3 regions of the Kosakonia sp. SMBL-WEM22 genome follow, and region 1 is predicted to be linked to each of the others. Evidence: predicted binding sites of a transcription regulator. Region 1 holds the regulator's gene; each other region holds the start of a gene.
The links. Region 1 encodes Fur, which represses iron uptake genes when iron is present. Its sites were predicted from a motif close to ATAATAATGAGAACNACTATCAA; they were not measured.
Positions count from the first base shown of each region.

Region 2: a site for Fur is predicted at 4,732-4,754, ahead of HF650_RS16915 (Nramp family divalent metal transporter). Genes of this name have one in related genera too.
Region 3: a site for Fur is predicted at 3,313-3,335, ahead of exbB (tol-pal system-associated acyl-CoA thioesterase). Genes of this name have one in related genera too.

Region 1 covers NZ_CP051488.1:1,501,318-1,508,016, forward strand. The annotation lists gene HF650_RS07175 (OprD family outer membrane porin) at 1-319, shown strand, start outside; gene HF650_RS07180 (beta-N-acetylhexosaminidase) at 362-3,019, shown strand; gene fur (ferric iron uptake transcriptional regulator) at 3,119-3,565, opposite strand; gene fldA (flavodoxin FldA) at 3,855-4,385, opposite strand; gene ybfE (LexA regulated protein) at 4,549-4,830, opposite strand; gene ybfF (esterase) at 4,968-5,732, opposite strand; gene seqA (replication initiation negative regulator SeqA) at 5,915-6,469, shown strand; gene pgm (phosphoglucomutase (alpha-D-glucose-1,6-bisphosphate-dependent)) at 6,494-6,699, shown strand, end outside.
Region 2 covers NZ_CP051488.1:3,524,139-3,530,837, forward strand. The annotation lists gene HF650_RS16895 (LytTR family DNA-binding domain-containing protein) at 1-298, shown strand, start outside; gene glk (glucokinase) at 295-1,260, opposite strand; gene mgrA (L-glyceraldehyde 3-phosphate reductase) at 1,528-2,526, shown strand; gene HF650_RS16910 (DUF2502 domain-containing protein) at 2,651-3,010, shown strand; gene HF650_RS16915 (Nramp family divalent metal transporter) at 3,442-4,692, opposite strand; gene HF650_RS16920 (NupC/NupG family nucleoside CNT transporter) at 5,046-6,233, shown strand; gene HF650_RS16925 (EAL domain-containing protein) at 6,276-6,699, opposite strand, start outside.
Region 3 covers NZ_CP051488.1:4,255,151-4,261,849, forward strand. The annotation lists gene HF650_RS20405 (RNA helicase) at 1-96, opposite strand, end outside; gene HF650_RS20410 (hypothetical protein) at 200-604, shown strand; gene HF650_RS20415 (cytoplasmic protein) at 606-1,043, shown strand; gene HF650_RS20420 (SDR family oxidoreductase) at 1,136-2,032, shown strand; gene exbD (TonB system transport protein ExbD) at 2,087-2,512, opposite strand; gene exbB (tol-pal system-associated acyl-CoA thioesterase) at 2,519-3,250, opposite strand; gene metC (cystathionine beta-lyase) at 3,491-4,678, shown strand; gene HF650_RS20440 (DedA family protein) at 4,796-5,455, shown strand; gene HF650_RS20445 (AraC family transcriptional regulator) at 5,489-6,388, opposite strand; gene yqhD (alcohol dehydrogenase) at 6,582-6,699, shown strand, end outside.

The sequences.
Region 1 (6,699 bases):
GTACGATCTCAAGAGCTGCAATTTGCCCGGCTGGCAAATCGGCGCTTCTTACGCCTACGCCTGGGGAGCAAAACCGGCTGAAATGGTCATGCCGGATGCGTGGTACAACGCCGATTATCGCCTGAAAGAGTCCGCTTACAGCCTGGACGCCATCTATACCCTGCAAGAGGGGCGCGCGAAAGGGACGATGTTTAAGCTGCACGTTACCCAGTATGACAACCACTCCACTATTCCGAGCTATGCCGGTGGTTACGGCAACATTTTCCAGGATGAGCGCGACGTGAAATTTATGGTCATCGCACCGTTTACCCTTTTCTAATTAATTTGTTGCCGGGCAGTGGCAACCCTTAAGGAACAGAGAATGCATACAGCACGTTTAAGCCTGCTGGCGGGCGTAATTACCGCGCTGCTCGGCAGCGGCGCGGCACTGGCAAGCCAGAGCACGGTTGATGCCATCAGCCAGTTCAATCTGAATTACGCCGTAAAAGATAACTTTGCCGCACAGCATGGCGTTGATTGTGCGAAGCTCGGCGCAGACTGGGCTTCCTGCAACACAGCAGTGATCACGCTGACTAACAAAGGTGATGCGGTAACCGATAATGCATGGACGATCTACTTCCACAGCATTCGCCCCATTCTGCAAGTCGCCAATCCGCAGTTCAAAGTAACCCATATCATGGGCGACCTGCATAAGCTCGAGCCTACCGAGCAATTTACCGGTTTTCCGGCGAAGCAGTCCATCGAGATCCCGATTGTAAATGAGTACTGGCAACTCTTTATTACCGATGTGCTGCCACGCTGGTATGTCACCGGAGCGGAAGCATCGCCGAAAACCATCGCCAATACCAATACGGAAGATCTCGCTCAGTTCGTGACGCCGCTCGGCGAGCAATGGAAGCGGACACCGGACGATAACAATATCCTGATGACCGCCGAAGCGCGCTTTGCGCAAAACAGCGATATCAAAGCCATGAATCTCGCCTCGCTACGTGGGCAGATTGTGCCGACGCCGCGCGAGGTAAAAGTTTACACTCGGGATATCGATCTCAGCCAGGGGGTGAAACTCGACCTCTCCGCGCTACTGCCCGATGCGCAAAACGCTATCAAGGCGCGCTTCGGCATGCTCGGCGTGGAAGAGGGGCGTTATCCGCTACGTACAGAAATTATCCGCAAAGCGTTCAAGGGTGAGGAGGCGATCAACGGTGCCTATCAGCTGCGTATCAGCGACAAAGAGGCGGTGGTGATCGGTTTTGATCAGAGCGGCGTGTTCTATGGCCTGCAATCTCTGCTTTCTCTTCTTCCCGCCCAGGGGCCGATAACGCTCCCTGCGCTGACAGCAAAAGATGCACCGCGCTTCGACTACCGCGGTATTCATCTGGATGTTGGACGCAACTTCCACAGCAAAGCGGCGGTGCTGCGCCTGCTGGATCAGATGGCGGCTTACAAACTGAATAAATTCCACTTCCATCTGACGGACGATGAAGGGTGGCGCATTGAAATCCCGGGGCTGCCGGAGCTGACCGATATTGGCAGCCAGCGCTGCCACGATTTGAGCGAGAAGCAGTGCCTGCTGCCGCAGCTGGGATCCGGGCCTAATCGTGATAATAACGGCAGTGGTTTCTTTACCCGCGCTGACTATATCGAGATCCTTAAATACGCCAAAGCTCGTCATATTGAGGTGATCCCGGAGATCGACATGCCGGCGCATGCGCGCGCAGCGGTCATCTCAATGGAGGCGCGTTACCATCGCCTGATAAAAGAGGGCAAAGAGGAGCGTGAGGCGAGCCGCTACCGCCTGCTGGATCCGACTGATACCTCTGTTACCGCTGGCGTACAGTTCTATGACCGCACCGGCTACCTCAATCCGTGCCTGGACTCCTCGCGCAACTTTGTCGATAAGGTGATGGGCGAAATTCAGCAGATGCACCGGGAAGCAGGTCTGCCGTTGCACACATGGCACTTTGGTGGCGATGAGGCGAAAAATATCTATCTTGGCGCAGGCTATACGGATGTAAAAGATCCGCAGCCGGGTAAAGGCATTATCGATCAGAGCAAGCAGGATAAGCCGTGGGCCAAGTCCGGGGCCTGCCAGGCGATGATCAAAGCCGGGAAAGTGAGCGATGTTGAACACCTCTCCAGCTACTTTGGCGCAGAGGTGAGCAAGCTGGTTAAGGCGCACGGCATTGATGTGATGCAGGCCTGGCAGGATGGGCTGAAAGATGCCAAAGACGCCTCGGGGTTTGCCACCAAAAACGTCAATGTTAACTTCTGGGATGCGCTTTACTGGGGCGGTTTCGACTCCGTTAACGACTGGGCGAATAAGGGTTTCCGCGTGGTAGTTTCCAATCCGGACTATCTCTATCTCGACTTCCCGAGCGAAGTTCACCCGGCGGAAAGCGGCTACTACTGGGGAACGCGTTTTAGCGACGAGCGCAAGATCTTCAGCTTTGCGCCGGACAACATGCCGCAGAATGCAGAAACGTCGGTCGATCGTGATGGCAACACTTTCAGCGCCAAATCAGACAAGCCGTGGCCGGGTGCCTACGGGCTTTCCGCCGAGCTGTGGAGCGAAGTGGTGCGCACGGATGAGCAGATGGAGTATATGATCTATCCCCGTCTGGTTGCCGTTGCGGAGCGGGCATGGCATCGCGCAAGCTGGGAGCAGGATTATCAGGCCAGCCGCGAATATAAAGGCGGCGAGACGCAGTGGGTCGATCAGAAGGCGCTTATGGCTGACTGGCAGCGTTTTGCCAATCTGCTGGGACATCGCGAGCTGGCGAAGCTGGATAAAGCTGGCATCCAGTATCGTCTGCCGGTACCAGGGGCGCGAATTGTTGACGGTGTGCTGGAGGTGAACACCCGCTTCCCGGGGCTGGTGGTAGAGTACTCCCTCGATCGCGGCAAAACATGGCAGCGCTACGAAACAGCTTCCCGTCCACAGCTTAAAGGAGAAATTCAGGTGCGTACCGCAAGCCCGGATGGCAAGCGCGTCAGCCGTGTCGATATGCTGAAAGGCTGATTGCTTTTCTGCCCGAGCGGTGCAGCCATTTGATGCGCCGCTCATCCTGCAGGCATAAAAAAAGCCAACCTGGCGGTTGGCTTTTAACGTTAGAAGAGCTTATTTAGCGTCGTGCGCATGTTCATCTTCACGGCAGTCGCCTTCAGCGCAGTGACCGTAAAGATAGAGGCTGTGGTTCGTCAGGCGAATACCGTGTTGAGCGGCAATTTCGCGCTGGCGTAATTCGATGGAATCATCACTGAATTCGATAACTTTACCGCAGTCGAGGCAGATAAGGTGATCGTGGTGATGCTGCTGCGTCAGTTCGAAAACAGACTTGCCGCCTTCGAAATTGTGACGGGTGACGATCCCGGCGTCATCAAACTGGTTCAGCACACGGTATACCGTTGCCAGACCAATCTCTTCACCCATGTCGATCAGACGCTTATAAAGATCTTCCGCACTGACATGATGGTTATCCGGCTCCTGAAGCACTTCCAGAATCTTTAAACGTGGAAGCGTGACTTTCAGGCCGGCCTTCTTTAATGCGGTATTGTTGTCAGTCATGCGGAATCTGTCCTGTTGCTATACGATTCACTTCCTTCGCGGAAGTTATAAGGAATGCACCCGGGCGAATGCGTATCATTATAGAACTGCCATGTATAAATGAAAACTGCAAGCCCTCAAGTAAAGTAAGCTTTTAAAACGTGGTATCGCCGACAACTCCCGTCCAGGCGTACCGCGTTAAGCAGGGCTTATTGTACAGGGATGAGTAGGAAAGTTAAAAAAATGTAGCAATTATTTCGATTGCTTTTACCTATTGATACGGCGCAACCGGCAGATTGCGCCATAAAAATCAGGCATTCAGGATTTCATCCAGATGCAGCTCTTCAGAAACCTGCTTCACCCAGTTTTGCACGCGCTCGGCGGTCAGTTCCGGCTGGCGGTCTTCATCAATTGCCAGACCAACAAAATGATCGTCATCGGCCAGACCTTTTGAGGCTTCGAAATGGTAGCCGGCAGTTGGCCAGTGACCCACGATTGTTGCGCCGCGCGGTTCAATAATGTCGCGAATGGTGCCCAGCGCATCACAGAAGTACTCAGCGTAATCCTCCTGGTCGCCGCAGCCGAACAGCGCCACTAACTTACCATTAAAATCAATCTCTTCCAGCGTCGGGAAAAAGTCATCCCAGTCGCACTGCGCTTCACCGTAATACCAGGTCGGAATGCCGAGCAACAGGATGTCATACCCTTCGATATCTTCCTTACTGCTCTTGGCAATGTCATGAACATCGGCGACGTCTTTACCAAGCTGGCTCTGGATCATTTTGGCGATGTTTTCGGTGTTACCGGTGTCGCTGCCGAAGAAAATGCCTGTAATTGCCATGAGTAAAATAACCTCTTGAATCTTAATGAGTATAGGGGGAGCGCTAAGCCCACAGATAAGGGCAATCATAGCAGAACAGAGAAGAACGCGGAAACTGCTATTGCCGCGGACTGCACTGTATGCCACATGAAAAGGGGTATTTAATCAGGATTCAGAAGATTCGCTATCCGCGCAGAGCTTTAAGCTGCGTCAGCAGCATCTCTTCAATAAGTTCGCTGCGGCTGATCTCGCGCACATCGGCCAGTTCGTTCAGCGCTTCCACCGCATCCGCATTCAGTTTCAGTTCGACGCGCTTAAGCCCACGAACCTTATCGCGTTTGAGCTGGTTGCGTTTATTAATGCGCAACTGTTCATCGCGCGAGAGCGGGTTGGTCTTCGGCCGTCCCGGGCGACGCTCATTCGCGAAGAGATCTAGTGTCGTACGGTCCGTTTGTTCTTTAGCCATGATATGAATACTACGGGAAAACACGCAATCGGGCCGCTGCCCGGGCTGAATAGCGCGCCATCATACAACACCTGCACCAGCACGCCAACGACCGGGCGCGTTGAAACGACCGGTCGCCGCCTTTTTAAACAGTTAGGCTATTCGGCCAGATAGCGGCGGATAGCCCGCAGCACCGCGTCAGGTTTTTCTGCATGCACCCAATGCCCGGCACCGGCAATGACATACGCTCGCGCCTTTGGAAATTGCGCCAGCAGCGCATCGCGGTAAGTATCGGTTACGTAAGAGGAGTTGCCGCCGCAGACGAAGAGGGCGGGTTTATCCCACGCCGGAATGGTCTCCCAGCCAACGATATTGGCGTATTGATCCCACAGCACCGGCACGTTAAAGCGCCACTCGCCGTCAACGAAGGATTTCAATAAAAACTGAACCACGCCTTCTTCATCAAGCTGCTCGCGCATCAGCGCCGCCGCCTGCTGGCGCGACGAAACGTTCGCTTCGCTCACCGCATTGATGGCGGCAAAGATCTCATCGTGACGGCGCACCTTATAATCCACAGGCGCCATATCAATCGCCACCAGGCGATCGATGCGTTCCGGCGCCAGTGCCGTGAGCGCCATCACCGCTTTGCCGCCCATGGAGTGGCCGATAAAGGTCGCTTTTTCAATTTGATGGGCATCCAGCGTATCAAGCAGATCCTGCGCCATCGCCGGATAGGTCATCTCGGGCGAGCGGGGCGATGCGCCGTGGTTGCGCATATCCACCTGCAGCACATCGTGATCCTGCACGAGGTCACGGGCGAGCACGCCAAGGTTATCGAGGCTGCCGAAAAGGCCGTGAACCAGCACAATCGGAGAATTGTTGTGCGGATGTTGTGCAGTTTGCGCGCGCGTGTTCAATTTCATGGCAAAGTTCTTTTTTTCACTCCAACGGGTTAGGTTATTATGGTGAACATTCTGCCGCCCGGCTGCAAGGCTAAGCATTACTCTGAGTTTTGCCGCCATCCTGGGGTGTACCTATCCGCTGTTGGGATTTCACTTTATAATCCCAATACTTGTATTCAGATTTTATATAGCACTGGATTAAGATGAAAACGATTGAAGTTGATGATGAGCTCTACAGTTACATTGCCAGCCATACTAAGCACATTGGCGAGAGCGCATCCGAGATTTTACGGCGTATGCTGAAGTTCTCCGCCGCATCATCGTCTCCCTCTGCAGCGCCCGCCGCGCCGGTGAAAGAGACACGCGCCGCAAGCGTTGTCGAAGAGGTCAAACCGGCCAACACCACACGGGATAAGGTCCGCGCTGTTCGCGAGCTTCTGCTCTCCGACGAATACGCCGAGCAGAAAAAAGCGGTTAATCGCTTTCTGCTAATCCTGTCTACACTCTATTCACTCGATGAGAAAGGGTTTACGGAATCCACTGAATCTCTGCACGGTCGCACACGCGTATACTTTGCCGCTGATGAGCGCACCCTGCTGCAGAACGGCAACCAGACCAAGCCGAAGCAAGTGCCGAACACCCCTTACTGGGTCATCACTAACACGAATACGGGCCGTAAATGCAGCATGATCGAGCACATCATGCAATCAATGCAGTTCCCGGCGGAGCTGATTGAGAAAGTTTGCGGCACAATTTAATCCTTGCATTAAAAGGACGAAGCAATGGCAAACCATCCGCGCGCGGGCCAGCCTGCGCAACAGGGCGATTTGATTAACGTCGCGCAGCTGACTGCGCAGTACTACGTGTTGAAACCGGAAGTTGGCAATGCTGACCATGCGGTGAAATTTGGTACCTCAGGTCACCGTGGTAGCGCATGGCGCCACAGCTTTAACGAACCACATATTCTCGCTATCGCCCAAGCGATCGC
Region 2 (6,699 bases), 2.0 Mb from region 1:
CATTATTGTCACCAGTATTCACGATATCTATTACGCAGAAGCGCACGAGAAGATGACCTTCGTCTATACGAAGCGGGAATCATACGTGATGCCGATGAATATTACGGAGTTTTGCAGCAAGCTGCCAACGGCGCACTTCTTCCGCTGCCACCGCTCATACTGTGTCAATCTGGACAAGATCCGCGAGATCGAACCCTGGTTTAACAACACCTATATTCTGCGACTGCGGGACCTTGATTTTCAGGTGCCCGTCAGCCGCAGCAAGGTAAAAGAGTTCAGGCAACTGATGAATCTTTAAAGGACATAACCCAGCGTCTGGCGCAGATGCGCGCCGGAGCCCAGCAGGCCTGGGTTATCGTGAACAATCAGGTAGACCGGAATATCCTGCACGTAGGCTTTAAAGCGCCCTTTATCTTCAAAGCCGCCGCGAAAACCGGAGGCGGTGAAGAAATCAAGGAAGCGCGGCACGATACCGCCCGCGATGTAAACGCCGCCAAAGGTGCCAAGATTGAGCGCCAGGTTGCCGCCAAAACGGCCCATAATCACGCAAAACAGCGACAGCGCGCGGCGACAATCGGTGCAGCTATCTGACAACGCGCGCTCGGTAATATCTTTGGGTTGCAGGTTTTCCGGCAGGCGACCATCTGATTTCACAATCGCGCGGTAGAGGTTGATAAGCCCGGGGCCGGAGAGCACGCGCTCGGCGGAGACGTGGCCAATTTCCGCCCGCAGCTCCTCAAGGATAACCCCCTCCTCTTCGCTGTTCGGCGCGAAATCGACGTGGCCGCCTTCGCCCGGCAAGCTTACCCAGCGCTTATCCACATGCATCAGATGCGCGACGCCAAGACCAGTGCCGGCGCCGTAAACGGCAATCGGTTTGCCTTCCACCGGGGCGGTGCCGCCAAACTGAATCAGGTGTTCCGCTTTCAACATCGGGATCGCCATCGAAACGGCGGTGAAATCGTTGATGATCTCCAGGTGTGCGAAGCCGAGGTTTTGCCTCATTTCGTCAATGGAGAAGGCCCAGGTGTGGTTAGTCATTGCCACCCAGTCGCCGGTGATAGGGCAAGCGATGGCGATACAGCCATCTTCCACACTCACCTCGTGCTCTTCGAGGTAAACGCGAACGACCGCTTCCAGGCTAGGATAATCAAGACCTGAATAGGTCTTGGCCCGGGAGATGTCGCCGGTCTCGACATCACACAACGCTAAGCGCGCGTTGGTGCCGCCCACGTCTCCCACTAAAGCATATTTTTTCATTCTTCTACGGCTCCGCTAAAGTCAGAATAAATCTTTGGCACACTGTAAATTCAAGGCGCTGTAACGACAACGACCATATCACGAGTGCCCCTTTATTATCGATCTACATCACAGATTAGCCCTAAGCTTTCAGACTGATTACTGCCTTATTGCCGCAGTGCGTTACAAGGAGATCCCCGGAGCGCGTTTGTACGTTGAAATAGTGCGCAATATGGCGCGCTTTTGTGCCCGGAATTTATCGCTTCCCCTTTTAACAGGAGTATTTGCATGGTTTACCTGGCGGACCCCGCACGTTATGAAAAAATGGCCTGGCAGCGCTGCGGCGAGAGCGGGCTCAAATTGCCTTTGGTGTCGCTTGGGCTGTGGCATAACTTTGGCGATGCGACACTGCTTGAGACCAGCCGACAGCTGCTGCGCCACGCTTTTGATCTCGGCATCACCCATTTCGACCTGGCGAACAACTACGGGCCACCACCCGGCTCGGCCGAAAGTAACTTTGGGCGCATTATGCGAGAGGATTTCCTCCCCTATCGCGATGAGCTGATTATCTCCAGCAAAGCCGGTTACACCATGTGGGATGGCCCGTATGGCGACTGGGGCTCGCGCAAATATCTGGTTGCCAGCCTCGATCAGAGTCTCAAGCGCATGGGCATTGAGTATGTCGATATTTTCTATCATCACCGCCCGGACCCGGAAACACCGCTGAAAGAGACGATGCGCGCGCTCGATCACCTGGTGCGCCAGGGCAAAGCGCTCTATGTCGGGCTGTCGAACTACCCGGCAGCGCAGGCGCGGGAAGCAATCGAGATCCTTAACGATCTCGGCACCCCCTGTCTGATCCATCAACCGAAATACTCTCTCTTTGAACGCTGGGTAGAGAGCGAGTTGCTGGATCTGTTACAGGAGAAAGGGGTTGGTAGCATCGCGTTTTCACCGCTGGCAGGCGGGCAGTTGACCGACCGCTATCTGCAGGGCATTCCGGCGGATTCGCGCGCGGCGAGCGGCAGCCGCTTCCTTAACCCGGATCAGCTCACCGAGGAGAAGCTGGCGACGGTGCGGGCGCTCAATGCCGTGGCCGAGCGGCGCGGGCAGAAGCTGTCGCAGATGGCGCTGGCCTGGGTGCTACGTAACGAGAGAGTGACGTCAGTATTAATCGGTGCCAGCAAAACCAGCCAGCTTGACGATGCGGTGGGGATGCTGGCGAACCGGACGTTCAGTACGCAGGAGTGTGAAGAGATTGATGCCATTCTCGCCGGCACGCACTAAACGAGCATTTTAGCAAAACGTGCTATTAACGGTGATTTAGGAGTTCCGCCACTAATACGGGGTTTACGCGCCCCGTAATATTGCCGCCACAGGCCTCCCCGGCCCGATAGTGAAGGAGAAGAGTATGTTCAGGTCACTGATTCTGGCAGCAGTATTACTGGCTTTTGCGCCGCTGGCCGCCAATGCTGGCGAAATCACCCTGTTGCCGTCGGTTAAATTGCAGATCGGCGATCGCGATAATTATGGTAACTACTGGGACGGTGGCCGCTGGCGCGACCGCGATTACTGGAACAGTAATTATGAGTGGCGCGATCACCGCTGGCATAAGCATGACCGCGGCTGGCATCGTGGCTGGGATAAACGTGGTTGGGATAAGCGTGACGCCTATGAGCGCGGATACCGCGAAGGCTGGAACGATCGTGACGACCGCCGTGGACCGGGTCGCGGTCACGGACATGGACATGGACATGGACACCACCATTAATTGTGTTTCGCAGGCAGTTTGATTACCCGGTGAAACGTAAAGTGCCGGATGGCGGCTAACGCCTTATCCGGCCTACGCGATCCAGAATCGATTAACCTTTGTAGGCCTGATAAGCGCAGCGCCATCGAGCATTCAAACCGCTGACAACATGTAGGCCCGATAAGCATAGCGCCATGAGCATTCAGCCGCAGATACTATGTAGGCCTGATAAGCATAGCGCCATCGGGCATTCAAACCGCAGATACTATGTAGGCCCGATAAGCGCAGCGCCATCGGGCATTCAAACCGCTGATGACATGTAGGCCCGATAAGCATAGCGCCATCGGGCATTCAAACCGCAGATACTATGTAGGCCTGATAAGCATAGCGCCATCGGGCATTCAAACCGCAGAAAAGATACGTAGACCCGATACGCCCACCTTTATCGGGCGTTATTTACCCATTAATTCGGCAAGCGTTCCCACCAGCAGCCAGCCGTTCAGGCACACCACCAGTGCAACAATTACCCAGCCTGTACGTCTTATCAACGCGGTGTTTACCAGCTCGCCCATCAGTTTCGCATTACTGGTAAACACCAGCAGCGGCACCAGCGCCAGCGCAATCCCAAAGCTCAGCAGCACCTGGCTCATCACCAGGATCCGCGTCGGATCCAGCCCCAGCCAGATCACAATAAACGACGGCATCATGGTAATGGTACGGCGCACCCACAGCGGAATGTGGAAACGGACAAACCCCTGCATCACCACCTGGCCGGCCAGCGTACCGACAACCGTGGAAGAGAGACCCGCAGCTACCAGGCTCAGGCCAAAAATGGTCGCCGCAGCATGGCTTAGCAGCGGCTCCAGCGTCAAATAGGCCTGATCGAGATCGGCCACGCCGGTGTGTCCATTAAAGTGAAATGCCGCCGCGGCGGTTGCCATCATCGCCAGGTTAACAAACCCGGCAATCGTCATCGCCAGCCCGACATCCCATTTGGTAGCGGAGTAGCGCTCGCGGCGCGTACCGTCGTGCAGGTTTTGCGTCAGCGAAGAGTGCAGATAAATCACGTGCGGCATAATAGTCGCGCCCAGCACCCCGGCGGCAAGGAACACCGCATCGGTTCCAGAAAGTGTAGGAATAACAATCCCTTTCGCCAGCGCTGCCAGCTTCGGCTGCGAGAAAATCAGCTCGACGATATAGGCTGCCGCAACAAACAGCAGCAGGCCACCAATCACCTTTTCCAGCGGCTTCTGCCCGCGTTTTTGCAGCATCAGGATCAGGAAGGTGGCGACGCCGGTCAGCACCGCGCCCTGCATCAGCGACACGCCGAGGATCAGCTTGAAGCCAATCGCCGCGCCGATAAACTCCGCGAGATCCGTTGCCATGGCGATAATTTCCGCCTGCACCCAGTAAAACCAGACCAGCGGGCGCGGATAGTGGTCGCGGATCTGCTCCGCAAGGTTTTTGCCGGTCGCAATGCCGAGCTTGGCGGAAAGCAGCTGGATCAGCATCGCCATCAGGTTTGCCCATACAACAACCCACAGCAGCTGGTAGCCGAACGTCGCGCCAGCCTGAATATTGGTGGCAAAGTTGCCTGGATCGATGTAACCAATGGCGGCAATAAATGCAGGCCCCATCAGCGCAAACCGGAGTTTGCGCGCTGCCCGTCCGTTATTACTGCTCTCCACGCGACTACTGCTCATTTATTGCCCCTAAATATAGCCTTTGCTATGTTTGATGCTACCAAAATGAGAATGATTATCAAGATCATTAAGATGGGTTTACTTGATTTCTCTGATAGCCTGAAACAATAGAAGGGTTGAATGCCAAGGATGGTGACGGCGGCGACAACATTTATCGCAGCGTTATGTTATGAGTCTAGCAGCGTGACGCAACTTTTCACGGCCTTTATTAACATACCTGAATTGTATGTTTGATCACTAATTTTGAGTCTGGTCACAGGACATTAATATAGTGTGCCTTTGATCTCGTTTTCTTTTGTCTTGTTACATAGAATGTGCACGAAATTCCTACCCGTCTCATATTTGGAGCAAATATGTCCCGCGTTCTGCACTTTGTCCTGGCGCTTGCTGTTGTGGCGCTGCTTGCCTTGCTCGTGAGCAGCGATCGCAAAAAGATCCGCATTCGCTTTGTTATTCAACTGCTGGTGATTGAAGTTGTACTGGCCTGGTTCTTCCTCAACTCTGATGTTGGCCTCGGCTTCGTAAAAGGCTTCTCCGAGATGTTTGAAAAACTGCTCGGCTTTGCCAACGAAGGCACCAACTTCGTCTTCGGCAAAATGAATGATGAAGGCCTGGCCTTCTTCTTCCTGAAAGTGCTCTGCCCGATTGTCTTTATCTCTGCGCTGATTGGTATTTTGCAGCACATTCGCGTCCTGCCGATTGTGATTCGCGCCATCGGTACAGTGCTGTCGAAAGTGAACGGCATGGGTAAACTGGAATCGTTTAACGCGGTCAGCTCCCTGATTCTGGGTCAATCCGAGAACTTTATCGCTTATAAAGATATCCTCGGCAAAATGTCGCGCAACCGCATGTACACGATGGCCGCTACCGCAATGTCGACGGTTTCGATGTCAATTGTGGGTGCCTACATGACCATGCTGCAGCCGAAATATGTCGTCGCGGCACTGGTGCTCAACATGTTCAGTACCTTTATCGTGCTCTCGCTGCTCAACCCGTACCGCGTGGATGAGAGCGAAGAGAACCTGCAGATGGCGAAACTGCACGAAGGCCAGAGCTTCTTCGAGATGCTGGGTGAATACATTCTGGCAGGTTTCAAAGTAGCAATTATCGTTGCGGCGATGCTGATTGGCTTTATTGCTCTGATTTCTGGCCTGAATGCCCTCTTCGCTGCGGTGCTGGGTATCTCCTTCCAGGGCATTCTGGGGTACATCTTCTACCCGGTTGCCTGGGTGCTGGGCGTACCGGCCCATGAAGCGTTGCAGGTGGCGAGTATTATGGCGACCAAACTGGTCTCCAATGAATTCGTAGCGATGATGGATCTGCAGAAAATTGCTTCCACCCTCTCTCCGCGTTCGGAAGGCATTCTCTCGGTCTTCCTGGTCTCCTTCGCCAACTTCTCCTCCATCGGTATTATCGCAGGCGCGATCAAAGGCCTGAATGAAGAGCAGGGCAACGTGGTTTCCCGCTTTGGTCTGAAGCTGGTTTACGGCTCGACGCTGGTGAGCGTACTCTCTGCGGCGATCGCGGCGCTGGTTATCTGATTAGAACGTGTTTTACGAAAAACCGGGGACTGCCCCGGTTTTTTATGCCAGCGGCTGGGGCTTGCCGAGCAGATAGCCCTGCAGGTAGTCAACGCCCGCGTTCAGCAGCAGCTCGCGCTGAGCCTCATTTTCTACATACTCCGCTACCACCGTCAGACCTTTCGCTTTCGCAAGAGAGCATATCGCTTTCACGATCATTGCATCTTGCGGGTCAGTGAGAATATCGCGCACAAAACAGCCGTCGATCTTGATGATATCCGCCTTGATGCGCTTTAAACGCTCAAAATTAGCGTAGCCGGTGCCAAAGTCATCAATGGCGATCTTAAACCCCGCTTCGCGCAAGCACGTGATATTACGCACGCTTACTTCCGAGTGGGAGAAGGCCTGCTCTTCGGTAATTTCGATAATCACTGCCTGCGCGGCGATGCCGTAACGCGCGAAGAGTGCAAGAAACTGTTTGGCGAAA
Region 3 (6,699 bases), 2.3 Mb from region 1:
AGTAAGGGGCGTCTTTTTATTGTACTCATGCATCAATAATAAAACTCCGCCCGTTAGCAGCAATAAAGTAATAACAGAATACAAAATACTGTCCATCGGCAGGCTCCTTTCTTTTGATTTTAAAATTGCACCATGATATTGTCAACGAACCTCGCCCCTTAATATTGTCTCCCCTGTCAAATAGTAAAGGATAATAGAAATGCTTCCCGAGAACCTCGTCCCGGCGCGCTTTCATCTTTCTGCCGTTGAAAGCGGGGCAGCACAAGAGGGAAAAGAGCCTGATTTTACTCAGGATATTGGCCCGCTTTCTGAGCATGCACAAAATATATTAGCCAACGCCAGCCGCAGCGGGCAATCACGAAATATGCTACTTGAAGAGCATGATCGTCATATTAAAGAGCGATTATTCCGAGTCGTGAAAATTGAGACCTTTGCGCGATTACTTAATGATTTACAAGCCGAAGGTGAGATAGATGCTCAGAGCCTGAGCAAAATAATTTCCGATAAGACGCAAACTATTAACGACGCAGGTGATGAGATTTGGCTTAATCTGATTACACGCGAAATAGATGAGCCAATGTTTTATAAACTTGGGGATGAATAACGTGGCTGAAATTGAAAATAATAACGTCTATATCAATTACAGCGAAAGCAAAAGCGACGAATTTATCTTAAAGCAAAATATCGACGCGCTGGTGCAGAGTAAAAACGAGACGATTCAACGCATCGCCCAGGATTTAGTCTCTATTCCAGCGGCACTGGTACGGTTGAAGTGGCAAAACCGCCGTGAAATCTACCCCTTGCAGGTGAAAGAGGAGATTTACGGCGCGACGATTGCCGCCATCATCGAACAGCACCCAGAGTTGCGCGAGAAGATCATGGGTCGGCTGGAGGCGAACTATCAGCACCTGGTAAGCCGCGAGAGTGCAACACTTCGCTGGAGCCGTAGATTGAGCGAGGGGGAGTATCGCACCTCGACAGTGTCGACTGTTTCAGCGGCGGCGAAAGAGGCCCCTGCCAAAGCGAGTAGCAAAGGGAAATAACCCGCCACGATCAAGAAAATCCTGAATTTGTCTGCGAAGTCAGCGTGAACTTCTATCCTTAAGGTCTAAGCAACCGATATGGAGGATACTTAATGGCAACTGACCAGACAAAAATCCAGGATCCGACCACTCAGTATTACACCGGTGAATATCCTAAGCAGAAGCAGCCCTTCCCTGGTGTGCAGGCGAAAATGGAACCGGTTCCCGATTGTGGTGAAAAGAGCTATGTCGGCAGCGAGCGGCTGAAAGGTCGTAAAGCGTTAGTGACCGGCGGCGACTCCGGTATTGGTCGCGCGGCGGCGATTGCCTATGCCCGCGAAGGTGCGGATGTCGCTATTAACTACCTTCCTGCCGAAGAGGAAGATGCGCAGCAGGTTAAAGAGCAGATTGAAGCGGCCGGACGCAAAGCCGTACTGATCCCCGGTGACCTGAGCGATGAAGCCTTTGCCCGTTCTTTGCCGCACAAAGCGAAAGAGCAGCTTGGCGGGCTGGATGTGTTGACGCTGGTGGCGGGCACGCAAACCGCGATTGAGGAGATTGCAGACCTCAGCAGCGAACAGTTTATCTATACCTATAAGGTCAACGTTTTCGCGCTCTTCTGGCTCACCCAGGAGGCGATTCCGCTGATGCCGCGCGGGGGCAGCATTATTACCACCTCGTCGATTCAGGCTTATCAGCCGAGCACCCATCTGCTTGATTACGCCTCGACCAAAGCGGCTATTCTCAACTACACCCGCGGGCTGGCGAAACAGGTGGCAGAGAAAGGGATCCGTGTGAATAGCGTCGCGCCAGGGCCGATCTGGACCGCACTGCAAATTTCTGGTGGTCAGCCGCAGGAGAAACTGCCGGAGTTTGGCCAGCAGACGCCGCTTAAACGCGCCGGGCAGCCAGCAGAGCTGGCACCGGTTTATGTTTATCTGGCAAGCCAGGAGTCGAGCTATGTCACCGCAGAAGTGCATGGCGTGACGGGTGGCGAGCACCTCAGCTAAACAGGCATAAAAAAAAGCTGGCTTCGGCCAGCTTTTTTTAATCTTTGTCGCAGGTCACTTCGCTTTCGCGACCTCTTCCCCGACCAGACCAATCTTCAGATAGCCCGCCTGATGCAGGCTGTCCATCACTTTCATCATCGTCTCGTAATCCACGGTCTTATCGGCGCGGAAGAAGATTGTTGTGTCCTTTTTCCCTTCGGTTACCGCGTTCAGCTGGTTGATCATCGTCTCTTCCGTTACCGGATCGTTGCCGATAAACATGCTGTTATCTGCCTTCACGGAGAGATAGATCGGTTTTTCCGGGCGCGGCTGCGGCTGGCTGGAGGAGGCAGGCAGATTAACCTTAACGTCGACGGTAGCAAGCGGCGCGGCCACCATAAAGATAATCAACAGCACCAGCATTACGTCGATAAACGGCGTGACGTTGATTTCGTGCATTTCGCCATTATCGTCGAGGTTTTCATTAAGACGCATTGCCATGGCTAATCAACCTACGCGTAATTTCTGGGTAGTTCGAACCGGCTGCGCGTTGCTGGCGGCGAGGTCCAAATCGCGGCTTTGCAACAGCAGCACCTGCGCGGCAACATCGCCGAGGTTCGCTTTATAGTTGCCGATCATGCGCGCAAAGATGTTGTAGATCACCACCGCCGGGATAGCGGCAACAAGGCCGATAGCCGTTGCCAGCAGCGCTTCGGCGATGCCAGGCGCGACAACCGCAAGGTTAGTGGTTTGCGTCTGCGCGATACCAATAAAGCTGTTCATGATGCCCCAGACGGTACCAAACAGACCGATAAAGGGCGAAATAGCGCCGATGGTGGCGAGAAAACCGTTGCCGCGCCCCATATGACGGCCCGTTGCCGCCACGCGGCGCTCGAGGCGGAAACCGGTACGCTCCTTGATCCCTTCGTTATCTTCGCTGCCTGCGGAGAGCTCCAGTTCGTTCTGCGCTTCGTTAATCAGCAGCGCGCTCAGGCTGCGGGCGTGGAAGGTCGAGGCGATCTCAGTAGCCTGATCCAGTGAGCGGGCATCAGCCAGCTGCTGCTGTTCACGCTTAAGACGGCGCTTTTGCGCCAGGATCTCAACGCTTTTACTGAAGAAAAGCGCCCAGGTGACGACTGACGCCAGAATCAGGCCGATCATCACGATTTTCACCACGATGTCAGCGTGCTGATACATACCCCATACGGAAAGATCCGTCTGCATCAAATTATTACCCACTCTGTTTCTCCGGGACGCAAATCACAAAAAACACTGCGCCATAATAGCAAAAAGTCGTCGAATTGATAGTAGTTCTCATTAGTATTTACATAGTGCACAACATAACCGGCTATTTCCTTGCGTTGACGCAGTAAACGGGCGCGTCTGCTGGTTTTATAGAAAAATTCACCGCCGTTAATGCATCACTCCGCAATCATGGTAGTCTGGACATCCAGACGTATAAAAACAGGTTGAGCAGACATGACGGCAAAACATCTTGATACCGCGCTGGTAAACGCCGGGCGGAGCAAAAAGTATACTCAGGGTTCGGTGAACACGGTGATCCAGCGCGCCTCCTCTCTGGTATTTGACACGGTAGAAGCGAAAAAACATGCCACGCGCAACCGCGCCAACGGCGAGCTTTTTTATGGACGCCGCGGGACGTTAACCCACTTCTCTCTGCAAGAGGCGATGTGCGAGCTGGAGGGGGGGGCCGGTTGTGCGCTCTTTCCCTGCGGCGCAGCAGCGGTGGCAAACACCATTCTGGCCTTTGTCGAACAGGGCGATCATGTATTGATGACCAATACCGCCTACGAACCGACACAGGATTTCAGCACCAAAATCCTCGCCAAACTGGGCGTCACCACCAGCTGGTTTGATCCGCTGATTGGCTCAAGCATCGTGCAACTGGTGCAACCCAACACCAAAGTGGTGTTCCTCGAATCACCCGGCTCCATCACCATGGAAGTGCATGACGTTCCCGCTATCGTGCAGGCGGTACGCAGCGTCGCGCCCGATGTCATCATTATGATCGACAACACCTGGGCGGCGGGCGTGCTGTTTAAGGCGCTGGAGTTTGATATCGATATCTCGATTCAGGCAGGCACCAAATATCTGATTGGACACTCTGATGCGATGGTCGGCACTGCTGTGGCGAACGCTCGCTGCTGGGAGCAACTGCGGGAAAACGCCTACCTGATGGGGCAGATGCTGGACGCCGATACCGCCTATATGACCAGCCGCGGCTTGCGCACGCTGGGAGTGCGTCTACGCCAGCACCACGAAAGCAGCCTGAAGATCGCCGAGTGGCTGGCGGCGCATCCGCAAGTGGCGCAGGTCAACCATCCGGCGCTGCCGGGCAGTAAAGGGCATGAGTACTGGAAGCGGGATTTCAGCGGCAGCAGCGGCCTCTTCTCCTTCGTGCTCAACAAGCGTTTAAACGATGCAGAGTTGGCCAACTATCTCGATAATTTCTCGCTCTTCAGCATGGCCTATTCATGGGGCGGGTTTGAATCGCTGATCCTCGCCAACCAGCCCGAGCACATAGCTGCTATTCGCCCGGAAGGCCGTGTCGACTTCGACGGCACGCTGATCCGATTGCACATTGGTTTAGAAAACGTTGATGATCTTATCGGTGATTTAGTGGCAGGCTTCCAACGCATCGTGTAAACCATGATTAACGGGGCAAAAAGTAAGATTATTCTCCCTTTGTTGCGCCCCGGATCGAGGTCTTTTTGGCGAAGTGGAGTACAATAGCCTCCTCTACGCGGTTCCACAGGAAAGCCCATGGCTGTTATTCAAGATATTATCGCTGCGCTCTGGCATCACGACTTTGCTGCGCTTGCCGATCCGCACGTTGTCGGCGTTGTCTATCTCGTGATGTTTGCCACGCTCTTTTTAGAGAACGGCCTGCTTCCTGCCTCATTTTTACCGGGCGACAGCTTACTGCTGCTCGCCGGCGCGCTGATTGCCCGCGGCTGCATGGACTTTGTCTCAACGCTGCTGATCCTCACCTCCGCCGCCAGCCTCGGCTGCTGGCTGAGCTATGTTCAGGGGCGCTGGCTGGGCAATACGCGTATTGTGAAAAGCTGGCTGGCGCAGCTGCCGGTGAAGTATCACGAGCGCGCCACCTGCATGTTTGACCGCCACGGCCTGCTGGCGCTGCTGGCCGGGCGCTTTCTGGCCTTTATCCGCACCCTGCTACCGACGATGGCCGGTATCTCTGGCCTGTCGAACCGCCGTTTTCAGCTTTTTAACTGGCTGAGCGCGCTGCTGTGGGTTGGCGTGGTGATCTCGCTTGGCTACGCGATTAGCATGATCCCGTTTGTGAAACGCCACGAAGATCAGGTGATGACCTTTCTGATGGTGCTGCCGGTTTTCCTGCTGGTGGTGGGCCTGATTGGCGCCGTCACCGTCGTGCTTAAGAAGAAGTTCAGCAACGCCTGAACCACCGCCCTCCTCTTTTGAGGAGGGCGTCCGTTATGCCCCCTGCATGGTGCGAATGCGCGCCAAATCCTCTCCCGGCGTCACGCCGAAGTAACGTTTGAATTCGCGGCTAAACTGCGACGGGCTCTCATAGCCGACACGCATCGCCGCCGCGCTCGCTTTCATGCCATCGTGCACCATCAGCATCCGCGCTTTATGCAGGCGGTAGGTCTTCAGGTATTGCAGCGGCGAGGTGCTGGTCACCGATTTGAAGTTATGGTGAAACGCCGAGACGCTCATGTTCGCTTCCGCCGCTAACTGGTCGACGCTGAGGTTTTCGGTGTACTGGCTCTCAATGCGTTTTAATACGCGGCTAATCAGGCTGAAGTGGGTCTGGCGGCTTACCAGCGCCAGCAGCGCGCCACCGCGCGGCCCGGTCAGCACGTGGTAGAGCATCTCGCGGATAATCTGCTTGCCCAGAATACGCGCGTCCAGCGGGCGCTCCATCACATCCAGCAGTCGTTCCGCCGCGCAGAGGATCTCCTCGGATAACACCGCAGAGTTAATACCGCTGGCGGCGTTCTCCGGGCAAAAATGCTCATCTTCACCGATATCCATCAGCAGCTCCTGCAACTGCAAAATGTCCACATTGAGCCGAATGCCCGCCAGCGGCACTTCCGGCGTGGCAAAGGTTTCGCATTCGAAGGGCAGCGGCACCGTTAACAGCAGATATTCGTTGGTGTCATAGCGAAAGACGCGCTCGTTGATATAGCCGATTTTATGCCCGGAAAAGAGGAACACGATCCCCGGCTGGTACATCACCGGCGTGCGGGTGCCGGGCTGCGTACCATAGAGCAGACGGACATCCGGCAGCAGCGAGCTCAGTCTATTTTCATTGTTTTTCAGCATCTTAACTTTTTCGGTCAGATGCAGGCAGATCGCTTCTCGGTTCATACTTTGCCACTCCGGCGGCCACTTTTAACGGCTCTAGTGTGCAAACTTTTGTGACATTTCTCCAGCCGAATAGAGAAACAGGCAAGACATCGGCAGGAATGTGCATTGAGCCTGCACAGCCCCGCGCCCACAATAATCTGCATCGGGCGGCCTGCCGCCCCAGATTTTTCACTTCATCAGAAGGGAACGAGCAATGAATAACTTTAATCTGCATACCCCAACCCGCATTCTTTTTGGTAAAGGCGCGATTGCCGAACTGCGCGCGCAAATCCCCGACAACGCCCGCGTGCTGATCACCTACGGCGGCGGCA